4 regions of the Alteromonas sp. ABH4_457 genome follow, and region 2 is predicted to be linked to each of the others. Evidence: predicted binding sites of a transcription regulator. Region 2 holds the regulator's gene; each other region holds the start of a gene.
What was found. The regulator MetJ, encoded in region 2, represses methionine synthesis genes. The targets are predictions, from matches to a motif close to TAGACGTCTAGACGTCTA.

Region 1 (3,681 bases), 360 kb from region 2:
AGGTGTCCATGCCCACAATTGCGCCGCCGAAACCTGTGTATTTATACCAGGAATCTTTCGCTAATGCTTCAACTGCAACTCGCTTAGTAACACTTGAAGGCAGAACTGCTTCACGATATTCAGCATCCTGACGGTCAAACGCATCAGTACAAGGCATAGAAACCACACGGGCTTTAACGCCCTTCTCAGCCAGTTGCTCGCTGGCAGCGACAGCCAGTTGCACTTCAGAGCCTGTGCCGATTAGCAGTACATCTGGTGTACCGTCAGTATCTTTCAGGATATAACCACCTTTAGCGATGTCAGCAACCTGCTCAGCAGAGCGCGCTTGCTGCGGTAACCCCTGACGGGTAAAAATTAAGGTGGTAGGACCTTCGGTACGTAAAATTGCTTCTTTCCAGGCAACCGCAGACTCAACCTGGTCACAAGGCCGCCAGTTGTCAAGGTTAGGCGTAGAGCGTAATGCCACCAGTTGCTCAACCGGCTGGTGCGTAGGACCATCTTCACCCAGACCAATAGAATCGTGGGTATAAACAAAGATAGACGGCGCTTTCATCAGCGCGGCCATACGCACTGCGTTGCGTGCATATTCCATAAACATCAGGAAGGTAGCGCCGTACGCTTTAAAACCGCCATGCAGGGTAATGCCGTTCATCATTGCCGACATACCGAACTCACGCACACCGTAGTAGATGTAGTTACCGGACGCGTCTTTCGCATCAACGCCTTTTGAGCCTGACCAGATTGTCAGGTTAGAACCGGCAAGGTCAGCAGAACCGCCCAGCAATTCAGGCAGTAACGGACCAAATGCATTCAGTGTATTCTGCGATGCTTTACGGGTTGCCGGAGCATCAGGATTAGCCTGCAGTTTCGCAATGTAAGCATCCGCTTTTTCAACGAAGTCAGCCGGTACATCACCATTTACACGGCGGCTGAATTCTGCTGCCAGTTCAGGGAACGCTTTTTCATAGGCTGCAAACGCTTCGTTCCAGTTCGCTTCTGCTGCACTGCCCTTCTCTTTGCCATCCCACTCAGCGTAAATATCCTGTGGTACTTCGAAGGCACCGTGGGTCCAGCCAAGTTCTTTGCGGGTTAATGCAATTTCGTCATCACCCAGCGGAGCGCCGTGACAATCTTCTTTACCTTGCTTGTTAGGGGAACCAAAACCGATAATGGTTTTGCAGCAGATTAGTGTAGGCTGTGTGGTATTCGCGCGGGCTTCATCAACCGCTTTACGGATTTGATCAGGGTTGTGACCATCAACACCGGCAATGACATGCCAGCCGTATGATTCGAAACGCTTCACGGTATCGTCGGTGAACCATCCCTCAACTTCACCGTCGATAGAGATGCCGTTGTCATCGTAGAACGCTACCAGCTTGCCAAGACCTAATGTGCCGGCTAACGAGCATACTTCATGAGAAATACCTTCCATCAGGCAGCCGTCACCCAGGAACGTGTAGGTATAATGGTCGACGATATCGTGGCCGTCCTGATTAAACTGTGCAGCCAGCACTTTCTCTGCCAGCGCCATACCTACGGCGTTGCTGATCCCTTGTCCCAGCGGACCGGTGGTGGTTTCAACACCCGGCGCATAGCCATATTCAGGGTGACCCGGGGTTTTAGAATGTAACTGACGGAAATTTTTCAGCTCTTCTAACGGCAGATCATAACCCGTGAGATGCAGCAATGAATAAAGCAGCATAGAGCCGTGACCGTTTGAAAGCACAAAACGGTCGCGGTTCGCCCAGTTGGGATTAGACGGGTTATGAGAAAGATAATCGCACCACAAAACCTGTGCGATATCCGCCATACCCATAGGGGCGCCCGGGTGGCCTGATTTGGCTTGCTGAACTGCATCCATGCTAAGTGCGCGGATAGCGTTGGCAAGTTCACGACGAGTTGGCATGCTAACTCCTTTAATAATTTGCTTAAAACTTTGACACTGACAACCCGGAGATTAATCCGGAAACGGATAGGAATTCCTGCTGCCGACTATGAATTTTCAAACTGGCGACTATTCTTACCTAAGCGCATAACCAGTTCAATGTGTTTTATACCGGGTGCACTTATCGAATTTAGTTAACTTATAACAATTATTCGGATAGTCGTTGCGCAAAACAGGTTCTCTGCTGACAGAAATCGTTTTTCGTCTTACTCACGTAATAACGAACCGGACTGTCAACGAAACGTAACAAATAGACTTTTAGACGTCCAGAAGTAAAGATGGTATTTTCATACGAACCCGGTACAATGCTGTTCATCGTCCGGGACGACAGAATATACCCAGGGGCGAACGAATATACCCAACCAGCCAGTCACTTAAGCTTATGATAGTGATGTATTGGTTAACCCAGAAATAACGGAGGATTTATGGCCGCACATTTATTCACATCGGAATCAGTCTCAGAAGGACATCCGGATAAAATTGCCGACCAGATTTCAGATGCTGTGCTTGACGCCATATTAGAACAGGATCCCAAAGCACGGGTTGCCTGCGAAACGTATGTAAAAACCGGTATGGTACTGGTAGGTGGTGAGATCACCACATCCGCCTGGGTCGATATTGAAGAATTGACCCGTCAGACGGTAAAAGAAATTGGTTACAACCACTCAGATGTAGGCTTTGATGCTGACTCCTGTGCTGTGCTGAATGCGATTGGTAAGCAATCTCCTGACATTAATCAGGGTGTTGACCGTGCCCGCCCTGAAGAACAGGGTGCCGGTGACCAGGGTCTGATGTTCGGCTATGCCAGTGACGAAACTGACGTATTAATGCCGGCACCGATCACCTATGCACACCGCCTGGTGCAAAAGCAGGCCGAAGTGAGAAAGTCCGGTCAGCTTGATTTCCTGCGCCCTGATGCAAAAAGTCAGGTGACTTTTATTTATGAGAACGACAAACCGGTGGGTATTGATGCCGTTGTTCTGTCTACTCAGCACAATGAAAAGGTCACCACAGAGCAACTTCGCGAAGCCGTTATGGAAGAAGTGATTAAGCCTGTACTGCCTTCGGAATGGCTGACCAAAAACACTCAATTCCACATTAACCCGACTGGTCGTTTTGTTATCGGCGGACCAATGGGTGACTGTGGTTTGACTGGCCGTAAAATTATTGTAGATACCTACGGCGGTATGGCCCGTCACGGTGGAGGTGCATTCTCCGGTAAAGATCCATCAAAAGTAGACCGCTCGGCGGCATACGCAGGTCGTTATGTGGCGAAGAATATCGTTGCAGCCGGTCTGGCGAAGCGTTGTGAAATTCAGGTGTCTTACGCTATCGGGGTAGCAGAGCCAACATCTATCAGTATCGAAACGTTTGGTACAGGTGTGGTTGATGAGAAAACACTGGTGGCACTGGTACGTGAACACTTTGACTTACGTCCTTACGGCCTGATCAAGATGCTTGATCTGGAACGTCCGATTTACCGTCCAACGGCTGCATACGGCCACTTCGGCCGTGATGAATTCCCATGGGAAGCCACAGACAAAGCAGAAGCGCTTAAAGCCTCTGTATAAAGACAAAAATAAAAGGAAGGCGGCATGTTCCCACATGCCGCTTTTTTTAATTTAAATTATTTTAAAAATAATTACATTTTCTCACTGGGATAATCATCCAAACCAACTACACTTAAGTATAAATCGCATTGCCTGCCCGATAATCAATCCCTAACTGAGCTGCAG
Region 2 (3,681 bases):
ATCGAGCAGGAGCTGATCAAACGCTGCAAGATTCCGGTATTCCATGACGATCAACACGGTACAGCCATCGTAACAGCGGCCGGTATGCTCAACGCGCTGGAAATTCAGGGCAAGAACATCGAAGACGCCAAAATTGTTTGTATGGGAGCCGGTGCTGCCGCCGTTGCATGTATGGAGCTGCTGATCAAGTGCGGCGCCCAGCGTGAGCGCATTTATATGCTCGATCGTAAAGGGGTGATTCATACCCGCCGTGACGATCTCACGGAACACAAAATGTTGTTCGCCAACAACACGGATAAACGTACCCTTGACGATGTAATGGATGGTGCGGATATTTTTGTCGGTGTTTCCGGCCCTGACGTATTGCCTCCAGAAACCTTAAAACTGATGGCACCAAACCCGGTGGTATTTGCCTGTTCAAACCCTGATCCGGAAATTAAACCGGAACTGGCCCATGAGGTTCGCAGTGATTTGATCATGGCAACGGGCCGTTCAGATTACCCCAACCAGGTGAACAATGTACTGTGCTTCCCGTTCATTTTCCGTGGTGCACTGGATGTTCGTGCTTCGACCATTAATGACGAAATGAAAGTCGCTGCGGTTGAAGCATTACGTTCAGTATCGAAAGAGCCTGTACCTGAAGAAGTATTGAAAGCCAGTAAATCAGCATCGCTGACATTTGGTAAAGATTACATTATTCCTAAACCTATGGATCCCCGTTTGCTTCACCGTATTGCCAGTGCCGTAGCACAGGCAGCGATTGACTCAGGCGTTGCCGGTGTTGAATCCTTACCGGCAAAATACACGGGTAACAAAGACTGATTGAAGCATACTGACTTCATTTGTTACGGGCCGGTTATACTACCGGCCCGTTTTCGTTTATCTTCCCGCTTCCCCTAATCTGACGGACAAAGATTTCATGTGGTCAAAAGCACTTATCGGGCTCATCATCGGACGAATAGCTACCACGCTTATCGGCTCAACCATGGCAGTCAGTATAGGCTGGCATTTATACGAAGCCACCGGCGAGGCCTTTGACCTGGCACTGGTAGGCATTTTTCAGATTGTGCCGGTGATCAGTTTATTCCTCGTGGCAGGTTGGGCTGCAGACAACTTTTCCCGCAAAAGCATTTTATTAATTTCTGCCGGATTGCAGTTACTGGTGGTGCTGGCCGTCGCTTTGCTGATGAATCAGCCGGAACTGAATAAATGGGCGCTGTTTTGCTCGTTATCGGTATTGGGCGCAGGGCGGGCTTTCTTCGCACCGGCCATTCAGTCTGTGTTGCCGAATATCGTCAGCACCGATCATCTGGGGCGTGCGGTGGCTGCCATAAGCTCTATCTGGAATATCGCCTTAACCGTGGGGCCTTTCCTCGCCGGCGTGTTACTGGCGGCGCTCGACCGTCAGCTCTACTGGGTGCTCATCATTTTCGGCCTGTTTACGCTGGGTGGCTTTTCTTTATTGCCCGCTCTGAACATTCATTCAGAGCGCAAACTGGCACTTAAAGATATATTCAGCGGTGTGGAATACCTGATGCACAACAACGTTGTCCGCGGAGCGCTGTTTACTGATCTTGTGGTCATACTATGTGGCAGTGTCATGGCCATATTACCTGTGTTTGTGAAAGACGTCTTACATGAAGGTCCGGAAACTCTGGGTTTATTGCGGGCCATGCCGGCTGTGGGTGCGACGCTTATCGGTCTGACAATGGTACGACGTAAGCGGGCTATTGAACGCAACGGCCCGCTGCTGTTCTGGTCACTGATCATCTTCAGCTTTTCCATTATCGGCTTTGCCTTTTCACAGAACCTTTATGTGGCTTGCTTCGCTTTACTGATTTATGGCGGTTCAGACATGATAAGTGTGGTGATCAGAAGCTCAGTAGTACAAATTATGACACCGGACGCATTACGTGGCCGGGTGAGTGCAGTGAACTCCCTGTTCATCGCGTCTTCCAACGAACTCGGAGACTTCAGAAGTGGTTCGGTGACGGCAGCAGTTGGTCCGGTAGCCTGCGCGGTTGCGGGCGGAGTAATGAGCCTGGGTATTGTGCTCCTGTTCCGCTCAACTTTCAGGCCTCTATTCGAATTACAAAAAATCGAGCCGCCCTCAGCCAGACAAGACTAAACTTGCCCCTGATACAAAAAAGCCAGAGTGATTTGCTCTGGCTTTACTTTATTCTTCTTCGTTGTCGGCGGTGGGGTCGATCCCCATCTCTTCCATCATTTTCCTTGCAACGGCAGGAACACGGTTAGGGTTATCTTTGCGCAAATCGTCGTCGTCAGGCAGCGGCTGCCCGGTGAAAGCATGAAGGAATGCTTCGCACAGTAACTCTGAATTCGTCGCGTGACGCAGGTTATTAATTTGTCTGCGGGTTCGCTCGTCTGTGAGCACCTTAAGCACATTAATCGGAATAGAAACAGTGACTTTCTTTACTTGCTCACTCTTTTTTCCATGCTCTGCGTAAGGGTGTATATACTTACCATTCCATTCTGCCATGTGAAATCTCGGACTGCCTGTTATTTTACTTTATAAGCGGAAATTCTAAACAATGTAGCGAAAAGGTCAATTAAGCCGTGTAAACCTCTTGACGTCCAGACATATATTAATTAGTTTAGACGTCTAAACGTCCAAAGAATTGAGTGAGTCAACAAAATGGTTTCCTATGCACAAGGTATCGACGCCTTAAACCAGTCATTGTCCGAATTGCGTGACATTGATGTCTCTTTTGAATTTTTTCCGCCTAACTCGGAAAAGATGGAACAAACGCTGTGGAAATCTGTTGAACGCCTGGCGCCATTGAAGCCTTCTTATATGTCTGTGACCTACGGTGCAAACAGTGGTGAGCGTGACCGCACCCATGATGTTGTTAAACGCATTCAACAACAAACCGGTGTACAGGCAGCCCCTCACCTGACCTGTGTGGACGCAAGCCGTGATGAACTCAAACAAATTGCTCAGGAATATTGGGATTCGGGTATTCGCCGTATTGTTGCTCTGCGGGGCGATTTACCGAAGGGCGTTGATAAAACCGAAATGTATGCCTCTGATCTGGTGGCACTGCTGAAAGACGTAGCAGACTTTGATATCTCCGTTGCTGCCTATCCGGAAAAACATCCGGAAGCACCGAATGCCCAGTTCGACTTGCTTAACCTGAAGCGTAAAGCGGAAGCCGGGGCTTCTGAAGCAATTACTCAGTTCTTCTTTGACACCAGTGTTTACCTGCGTTTCCGTGACCGTGCTGCTGCTGCCGGTATCGATTTGGATATCGTCCCCGGGATCCTGCCGGTTACGAATTATCAGACACTGATTAAGTTTGCCGGTTTCACCAATGTTCACGTACCCGGCTGGCTGCACAAAATGTACGAAGGGCTTGATGACGATGATCAGGCAACACGTAATCTGATTGGCGCAAACATCGCCATGGAGCAAGTAAAAGTGCTGGCGAAAGAAGGGGTAAAACACTTCCACTTCTACACCCTGAACCGCTGCGAACTCAGCTACGCCATCTGCCACATGCTGGGCGTTCGCGCTGAATAGGCGGATTTCTCCCGGCATCTTCGCCAGGCGCGAAGGCCAGAGAAAAAACACGCCGGAACTCCATCCATGGAGGCTCGGCTGCAGCATCCCTGCTGCAGACGGTTTTTTCTCTGGCCTCCTCCCCCTTATCGCTACGATGC
Region 3 (3,681 bases), on a different contig from region 2:
AATCATAATCGGAACACGGCAAATATCAGGCTCTGAAGCAATGAGGTTCAAAAACGTACGCATGGCCTCAACAGAATCTAACATGGCTTCGTCCATGTTGATGTCTATTACCTGCGCACCGTTTTCCACCTGCTGGCGGGCTACATCGAGGGCCTTCTCGTACTCAGCATTTAAAATTAAGCGTTTGAATACGGCCGATCCGGTAACGTTTGTCCGTTCACCGACATTAATAAAGGTTGAAAACTCTGCTGTCACAATAACACCTTAGTGAACAAAAGGTTCTAGCCCGGAAAGGCGCATTTTAGGTTCAAAAACCGGCACGGTACGTGGTGTCACGTCTTTTACCGCTTCTGCCATGGCACGGATATGTTCAGGTGTACTGCCGCAACAACCACCTACCACATTCACCAGACCGGACTCTGCCCATTCTTTAATGTGTGCTGCCATTTCTTCTGCGCCCAAATCATATTCACCAAACTCATTGGGTAAACCGGCATTGGGGTGAGCCGAGACCAGGCATTCAGAAATATTACTGATTTCTTCAACGTACTGACGAAGTAAATCCGGACCCAGTGCACAGTTGAGGCCCATGGAAACCGGCGATACATGACGCATGGAATAGTAAAAGGCTTCAGCAGTTTGTCCTGACAAGGTTCTGCCCGATGCATCGGTAATGGTACCTGATACCATCACCGGTGCGCGCTCACCACGTTTCTCAAATACGGTTTCTACCGCGAATACTGCCGCTTTGGCATTCAGGGTATCAAAGATAGTTTCTATTAAGATGATATCTGAACCACCATCTAACAGCGCTTCTGTGGACTCGATGTAGGCTTCTACCAGCTCATCAAAGGTTACATTCCGCTTGCCGGGGTCGTTAACATCTGGTGATATCGATGCTGTGCGATTTGTGGGACCGAGGACCCCTGCCACATACCGGGGCTTATCCGGTGTTTTTGCAGTAAACTCATCACAGGCTTTACGGGCCAGCTTAGCAGCAGCAAGGTTAATGTCTTTCGACTGCGCTTCCATGTCGTAGTCAGCCATGGCGATGGTGGTAGCATTGAACGTATTGGTTTCAATGATATCTGCACCGGCTTCAAGATAAGCACAATGGATATTATAAATAATGTCCGGCTGAGTAATCGCCAGCAAATCGTTATTGCCTTTTACATCGCAATGCCAGTTAGCAAATGCCTCACCACGATAATCGGCTTCTTCCAGTTTGTGCTCCTGAATCATAGTACCCATGGCACCGTCCAGAATCAAAACGCGCTTTGCCGCTGCATCCAGAAGTTGTTGTTTTGTACCTGATGTCACTTATTACCTCTTTGGCCGGGGTTTCTCAGCCAGCTGACTCAAATCATAAGGTGTTGTCTGATAAACATAGTAGTTCAGCCAGTTATTGAACAGCAGACTACCATGGGAGCGCCAGCGAACCAAAGGCGCTTTTGCGGGGTCATCGTCTGTAAAGTAGTTAGCCGGCACTGCCGGATGGGTATCCGCCTGTAAATCACGGAAATACTCGTCATGCAAAGTTTCCGGATCGTATTCAGGATGCCCGGTAACAAACACCATACGCTTATCTTCAGATGCGATGGTGTATGCACCCGCCTCATCAGATTCCGTAATGACCTTCAAACCTTCAACACTGTTATATTCACCGGAGTCAATATACCCGAAACGGGAATGAGGCGCATAAAAAACCGGATCGAAACCTCTCAGCAACTCGTTATAAGGGTCGAGCACTTTATGCTCAAACACACCAGAAAGTTTGGTTTCCCTGAGTTTTCTCTGCACGCCGTAAAAATGATACATAGCTGCATGAGCCGCCCAGCACAGATAGAGTGTGGACTGCACATTACGTTGCGCCCACTCCAAAATTTCTGTCATCTGATCCCAGTATTTTACTTCCTCATAAGGCAAGTGAGCCAGCGGTGCACCTGTCACGATTAAACCGTCGTATTTCTTATCAGCAATTTCAGAAAAGTCGTGGTAGAAGGCGTCCATGTGAGATTGCGGCGTGTGCTTTGGCGCTAATTTGTCTACACGGATCAGGTTCACGTTCACCTGCAGAGGTGTGTTAGACAGCAAACGTAAGATTTGCACTTCCGTTTCAATTTTATTGGGCATGAGATTCAGGATCCCCACTTCCATGGGGCGGATATCCTGTGTCGCTGCGCGGGTGCTGTCCATTGTGAAGATATTCTCACCTGACAACACATCCTGCGCGGGAAGTTGTTCGGGAATACAAATAGGCATGGCAGCTCCAACAATTAACGGATAATAACGTTATTGTGGCTGAATCCCGATAGATGTCAACATCTTTACGGCTGGACGTCTAAACGGCTCAATGCATTTATCTAACCCTGGTAGAAGAGAGCACTTACCGTTAGTTGCGCTGACGATGCATGCTGATAAGCAGCTCAGCTTCAGCCCGGGGCAGGTCGCAGGCTTGCATTACCTCTTCGACGTCAGCACCGGCTTTGACCAGCTCAGCGGCGCGGGTGTATAAGCGCATGGACGGGTCCTGACTTTTTACTTCACGTAGCTGGTTTTCGAGTTGTGTGCATTGATCTGCCAGCTCCCGCATGTGTTTGCCCTGTACCATCGAACGGGTTTGCATTTCACCGTTCTGGTTTTCCAGGTCATTAATTTCCAGTTGCAGGGTATCGATGTGTTCTTTTTGATAGCGGACAGTATCGTCGAGTTGTTTAAACTGACGGTTGAAGAAAAAATACATCCATATAACAGCAATGACGGCGAGTAACCCTGTAGCAACAGCGAGTAAAGATAGTGCCGGCACGTCCATATTGATGTGCTTTCTCCCTTTGATAACAGCGCAACGAATATACAGGCATTGACAAGCGCCCGCCGGATTAGCAGGCGCTGCATGACATTACAGACTGCTCAGTTCATCCCACTCGTCATCACTGAGAAGCTTATTAAGATCTACAAGAATCAGCAATTCACCATCACGGTTGCTCACGCCCTGAATGAACTTGGCGCTCTCTTCAGTACCCACGTTAGGCGCACTGTCAATTTCAGATGATTTCAGATAAACCACTTCGGCAACGCTGTCTACCAGGATGCCGACAACCTGCTCATCGGATTCAATAATTACAATCCGTGTGTTGTCGGTCATATCGGTTGGCATAAGGCCAAAGCGGGCGCGGGTATCAATAACCGTCACAACATTACCACGCAGATTGATAATGCCTAACACATAATCCGGTGCACCGGGAACAGGCGCAATTTCGGTATAGCGTAAGACTTCCTGAACCTGCATTACGTTAATACCGTAAGTTTCGTCACCTAAACGATAGGTAACCCACTGAAGCACCTGATCGTTATCCGGCGCGTTATTCGTTGTGCTCTTGTCATTCATGAACCTGGCTCCCCGGGCTATGGCGTCTGGTCGTTACTGCCTAAGCCGCTATTTAGCATTGCGATTAACTGATATACGTCTATTAACGCACACATTTTTTCTTTTACCATGCCCGCTAACCATGGACGCTTGCCTCCTGACTCACGCCATTTTACCTCGTCCCTGGTCAATGTAACGGTGTTGACCAGTTTGTCGCTGGCTAAGCCCCACAAACTGTCCCCTAACATAATAAGATACTGATAGTTTAGCGTTTCTGCGAGATTTTGGTCGTATTTTTCTGGCATAACCCACAT
Region 4 (3,681 bases), on a different contig from region 2:
GCAGGTTGCTGACGGGAAATCTGACCCAGTAACTCTTTACCTACGTTACCGCAGCCAACCAGGAATACGTCAATGGTGTGGCGATCGGAGAAGAAATTCTGGTGAATAACCCGTACCGCCTTCTTCGCCTTTTTCGCTTCGATAACCGTAGAGATGGAACGCTCTGAAGATCCCTGAGCAATGGCTACGTTATTCACACGGGCTTGCGCCAGCGCAGCAAAGAAACGGGCTGCCAGGCCTTTCGTATGACGCATTCCATCGCCGACCAGGGTAACAATGGCTAAATCGTGACGCACTTCAATCTGATCAAGCAACTGGTTTTGCAGTTCCAGAGCAAAAGCATCTTCCAGCAGTTGCTGTGCACGGGCCGCATCTTTTTCCTGTATACAGAAGCTGATGCTGTACTCCGAGCTGGACTGGGTGATCAGGCTGATGGAAATATTGGCGTTACTCATCACCTCAAACACACGGCTTGCCATGCCTACCATGCCTTTGAGACCTGGTCCTGCAACATTAAACATCGTGATGTTATCGAGCTGCGAAATACCTTTCACTGACGTCCATTTCTCGCTGGCTTCGTTACTGATTAGCGTGCCGGGCGCAGAAGGATTCAGGGTGTTTTTGATCAGACAGGGAATGTGGTGCTGAGCGATAGGACCAATGGTTTTCGGGTGCAGTACTTTGGCACCGAAGTAAGACAGCTCCATGGCTTCCTGATAAGTCAGCTTATCAAGTAATACAGCCCCTTCAACCTGATTCGGGTCAGCGTTATAAACACCGTCTACATCCGTCCAGATTTCACAACAGTCTGCATCGATACAGGCCGCAAGGATGGCAGCAGAGTAATCAGAACCGTTACGGCCAAGCGTGACTTTCTCACCCTCTTCATTAACAGCAACAAAGCCGGGCATAACCAGTAATACTGAACCGTCGTTCTTTACGTCACTGAAACGGGCTTTACTCATTGCCACATCAGCAATGCTGTCGAGATATTCGCCGTGTGCCAGCACGTATTCGACCGGGTCGATGATACTGTTAACCACACCTTTACTTTGCAAAATCGCACTGAACAGCGTCACACTGATGTATTCGCCGATACTTAAGATGCCGGCAGCCACAGAATCCGGAGCACAACCAAGCAACTTAATGCCTTCCAGTTGTTGCTTAAGCGCAGACAAGCGCTCTGAGATAAATGAAGAAACGTGGTCGTGGGCGAAGTTATCTAAGGTGGTGTTTAATTCGTCAGCAATACCCTGAACAGTTTGCTCTAACTTTTCGAACAGAGGCTGGAAGTCATCCCCTGCGGCAGCCTGTTCACAAAGAGAAGAAAGCGCGTTGGTCACGCCCTTTGGCGCAGAAAGCACTACTGCTGCGCCATCGGTTTGGTGGGTGGTCATACAAATCCCGGTCACACGCAGGTATCGGGGTGCGTCGGCCAGAGAAGATCCACCAAACTTTAAGACTTTCATGTAATGCTCCTTTCGGTTTTATTTTGCTACATCAACGCTCAATTGCGTAAAAAAAAACCCGCTCCTGGTGAGGGCGGGCTTTCGATGTCTGGTTGCAATGTTGCGCACTAGCCAGCGACCGCCCTCAAAGAGGTGGTAATAATCATCGTGCCGGTGGTGCTAATCATTGTTTTCATACGGACAATTTGCCGTATAGACGTCTATCTGTCAACCGCGATTTTGCTTTTTCTGTGTAAAACACCGTCAGAACAGACAATTTACTCCTAAAGAGAGCCTTTTTCTGCCTTTTCATATTGCAATTCATCATATTTTGACAGGAAAAACGGGAACTTTATTGCGTACATTTTGCCGGAGCATTCCGTAATTTTTTCTTCCTGAGCTCAATGAACACCCCGCTCAGGCCAGGGCAATGAAATTCTGCCCGGGAATAACTTTATATTTTTCATATTTTTAGTGAATAAAAAGTGCCGTACACTCCGGTACAACGTCCGGCGCGTTGCGGCACTGTCTTTGCTATCTCAGCTTACACATCCCTATCAGATTTTATTTTTTCCGGAGAAAGTCCTTATGTCAGCGTTTAACGGAGTTTTAGGCGTCAGCCAGGCAGAGTCGGGTTATCAGTTTGCAGTGTGGGCGCCGAACGCCAAATCTGTATGTGTAACCGGAACATTTAATGAATGGGACGAGACTGCAAATCCTCTGGAATCCCGTGAAGGCGGAATCTGGGTTGGTTTTGCTGACAACGCGAAAAACGGTGATGAATACAAGTTTGCTATCACCACCTTGCAGGATGAGCTTTTGCTGAAAAACGATCCCCGTGCCCGTAAGGTCACAAACAGTGTGGGAAACAGTGTTATTTACGATGATGAATATCAGTGGCAACACACAGAATTTGACTCTGCCCCCCTCCATGAGCGGGTCATTTATGAAATGCACATTGGTACGTTTAATAAACCCGAAGATGGCCACGGCACATTTGCATCAGCCATAGAAAAGCTGCCTGAACTGAAAGCGCTGGGCGTGACGATGGTTGAACTCATGCCTGTGAATGAATTCGCCGGCGATATCAGCTGGGGCTACAACCCTGCCTATCCCTTTGCAGTAGAAGAGGCCTACGGCGGTCCTGACGGACTGAAAGCCTTTATCGATGCTGCTCACGGCATGGGGATCGGTGTAATTCTTGATGTGGTTTACAACCATTTAGGCCCGGGCGACCTGGATATCTGGCAGTTTGACGGCTGGCACGAGAACGATAAAGGCGGCATTTATTTCTACAATGATTACCGCAGCGCCACGCCATGGGGAGATACGCGACCTGACTATGGCCGTCAGGAGGTGCGGGACTATCTCACCGACAATGCACTGATGTGGCTGAACGAATTTAAAGCTGACGGATTGAGGATGGATATGGTGCCTTATATGCGCAGTGTGTCCGGTGCCGATACCGGCGATGACGATATCCCTGAAGCCTACGATCTGATTAAAACCATCAATCACCGTATTCAGACGTCCAGCCCGGGTAAAATGACCATTGCAGAAGATCTTCACAGTCATGAGTACATTACCGATCCTTTAGACAAGGGCGGTTGTGGCTATACGGCACAGTGGGCCGCAGGTTTCGTTCATCCTGTCCGCGATACACTGACAAAAACCGAAGACAGTTATATCGATTTGAGCACGGTGGTTAACGCGATTACCAGAGTGGTCAGCGGAAACCCGTTTGCCAGAGTGGTATATACCGAATCCCATGATGAAGTCGCTAACGGGCAGGCCAGACTGGTTGAGGAAGTGGCACCGGGCGGTGTGGATGACAACTACTTTGCCCGTCAGAAAGGCATTTTAGCCGGCGTCCTTACCCTCACAACCGCGGGTATTCCCATGCTGTTTCAGGGGCAGGATTTTAAAGAGTCAGGCTGGTTCGATGATACCAGTGATATCGACTGGGAACGCAAAACCCGCTTTGCTGAGTATGCAGAAGCATTTACGCAACTGGTCGGTTTACGTACTAATAAAAACGGAAACAGTGCTGCATTGACCGGCGGTGCCACAGAAATTGTGCATAAGGACGATGATAACAAAGTGCTGATCTACAAACGAAGCAATGGCCTTGATGACAAACACGGTTATGTCATGATTAATTTTTCAGGCGCAAATGTGGAAGGGTACCGGTTAAATGGCATGCCGCCGGATGCAGCCTGCCTGTTTGCCTGGC

Region 1: the regulator MetJ is predicted to act here: its motif matches at 2,197-2,214, upstream of metK (methionine adenosyltransferase).
Region 3: the regulator MetJ is predicted to act here: its motif matches at 2,335-2,352, upstream of metA (homoserine O-succinyltransferase MetA).
Region 4: the regulator MetJ is predicted to act here: its motif matches at 1,655-1,672, upstream of thrA (bifunctional aspartate kinase/homoserine dehydrogenase I).

What each region holds. Positions count from the first base shown of each region.
Region 1 is NZ_JBSWXN010000008.1:408,548-412,228, reverse strand. It holds gene tkt (transketolase) at 1-1,906, opposite strand, end outside; gene metK (methionine adenosyltransferase) at 2,371-3,516, shown strand.
Region 2 is NZ_JBSWXN010000008.1:51,328-55,008, reverse strand. It holds gene ACXAGR_RS20175 (malic enzyme-like NAD(P)-binding protein) at 1-822, shown strand, start outside; gene ACXAGR_RS20170 (MFS transporter) at 920-2,128, shown strand; gene metJ (met regulon transcriptional regulator MetJ) at 2,177-2,500, opposite strand; gene metF (methylenetetrahydrofolate reductase) at 2,657-3,541, shown strand.
Region 3 is NZ_JBSWXN010000005.1:279,943-283,623, reverse strand. It holds gene metH (methionine synthase) at 1-255, opposite strand, end outside; gene ACXAGR_RS14040 (homocysteine S-methyltransferase family protein) at 265-1,320, opposite strand; gene metA (homoserine O-succinyltransferase MetA) at 1,324-2,262, opposite strand; gene ACXAGR_RS14030 (DUF2802 domain-containing protein) at 2,393-2,812, opposite strand; gene ACXAGR_RS14025 (chemotaxis protein CheW) at 2,900-3,388, opposite strand; gene ACXAGR_RS14020 (chemotaxis protein CheW) at 3,406-3,681, opposite strand, start outside.
Region 4 is NZ_JBSWXN010000001.1:289,109-292,789, reverse strand. It holds gene thrA (bifunctional aspartate kinase/homoserine dehydrogenase I) at 1-1,469, opposite strand, end outside; gene ACXAGR_RS01155 (alpha-amylase family glycosyl hydrolase) at 2,037-3,681, shown strand, end outside.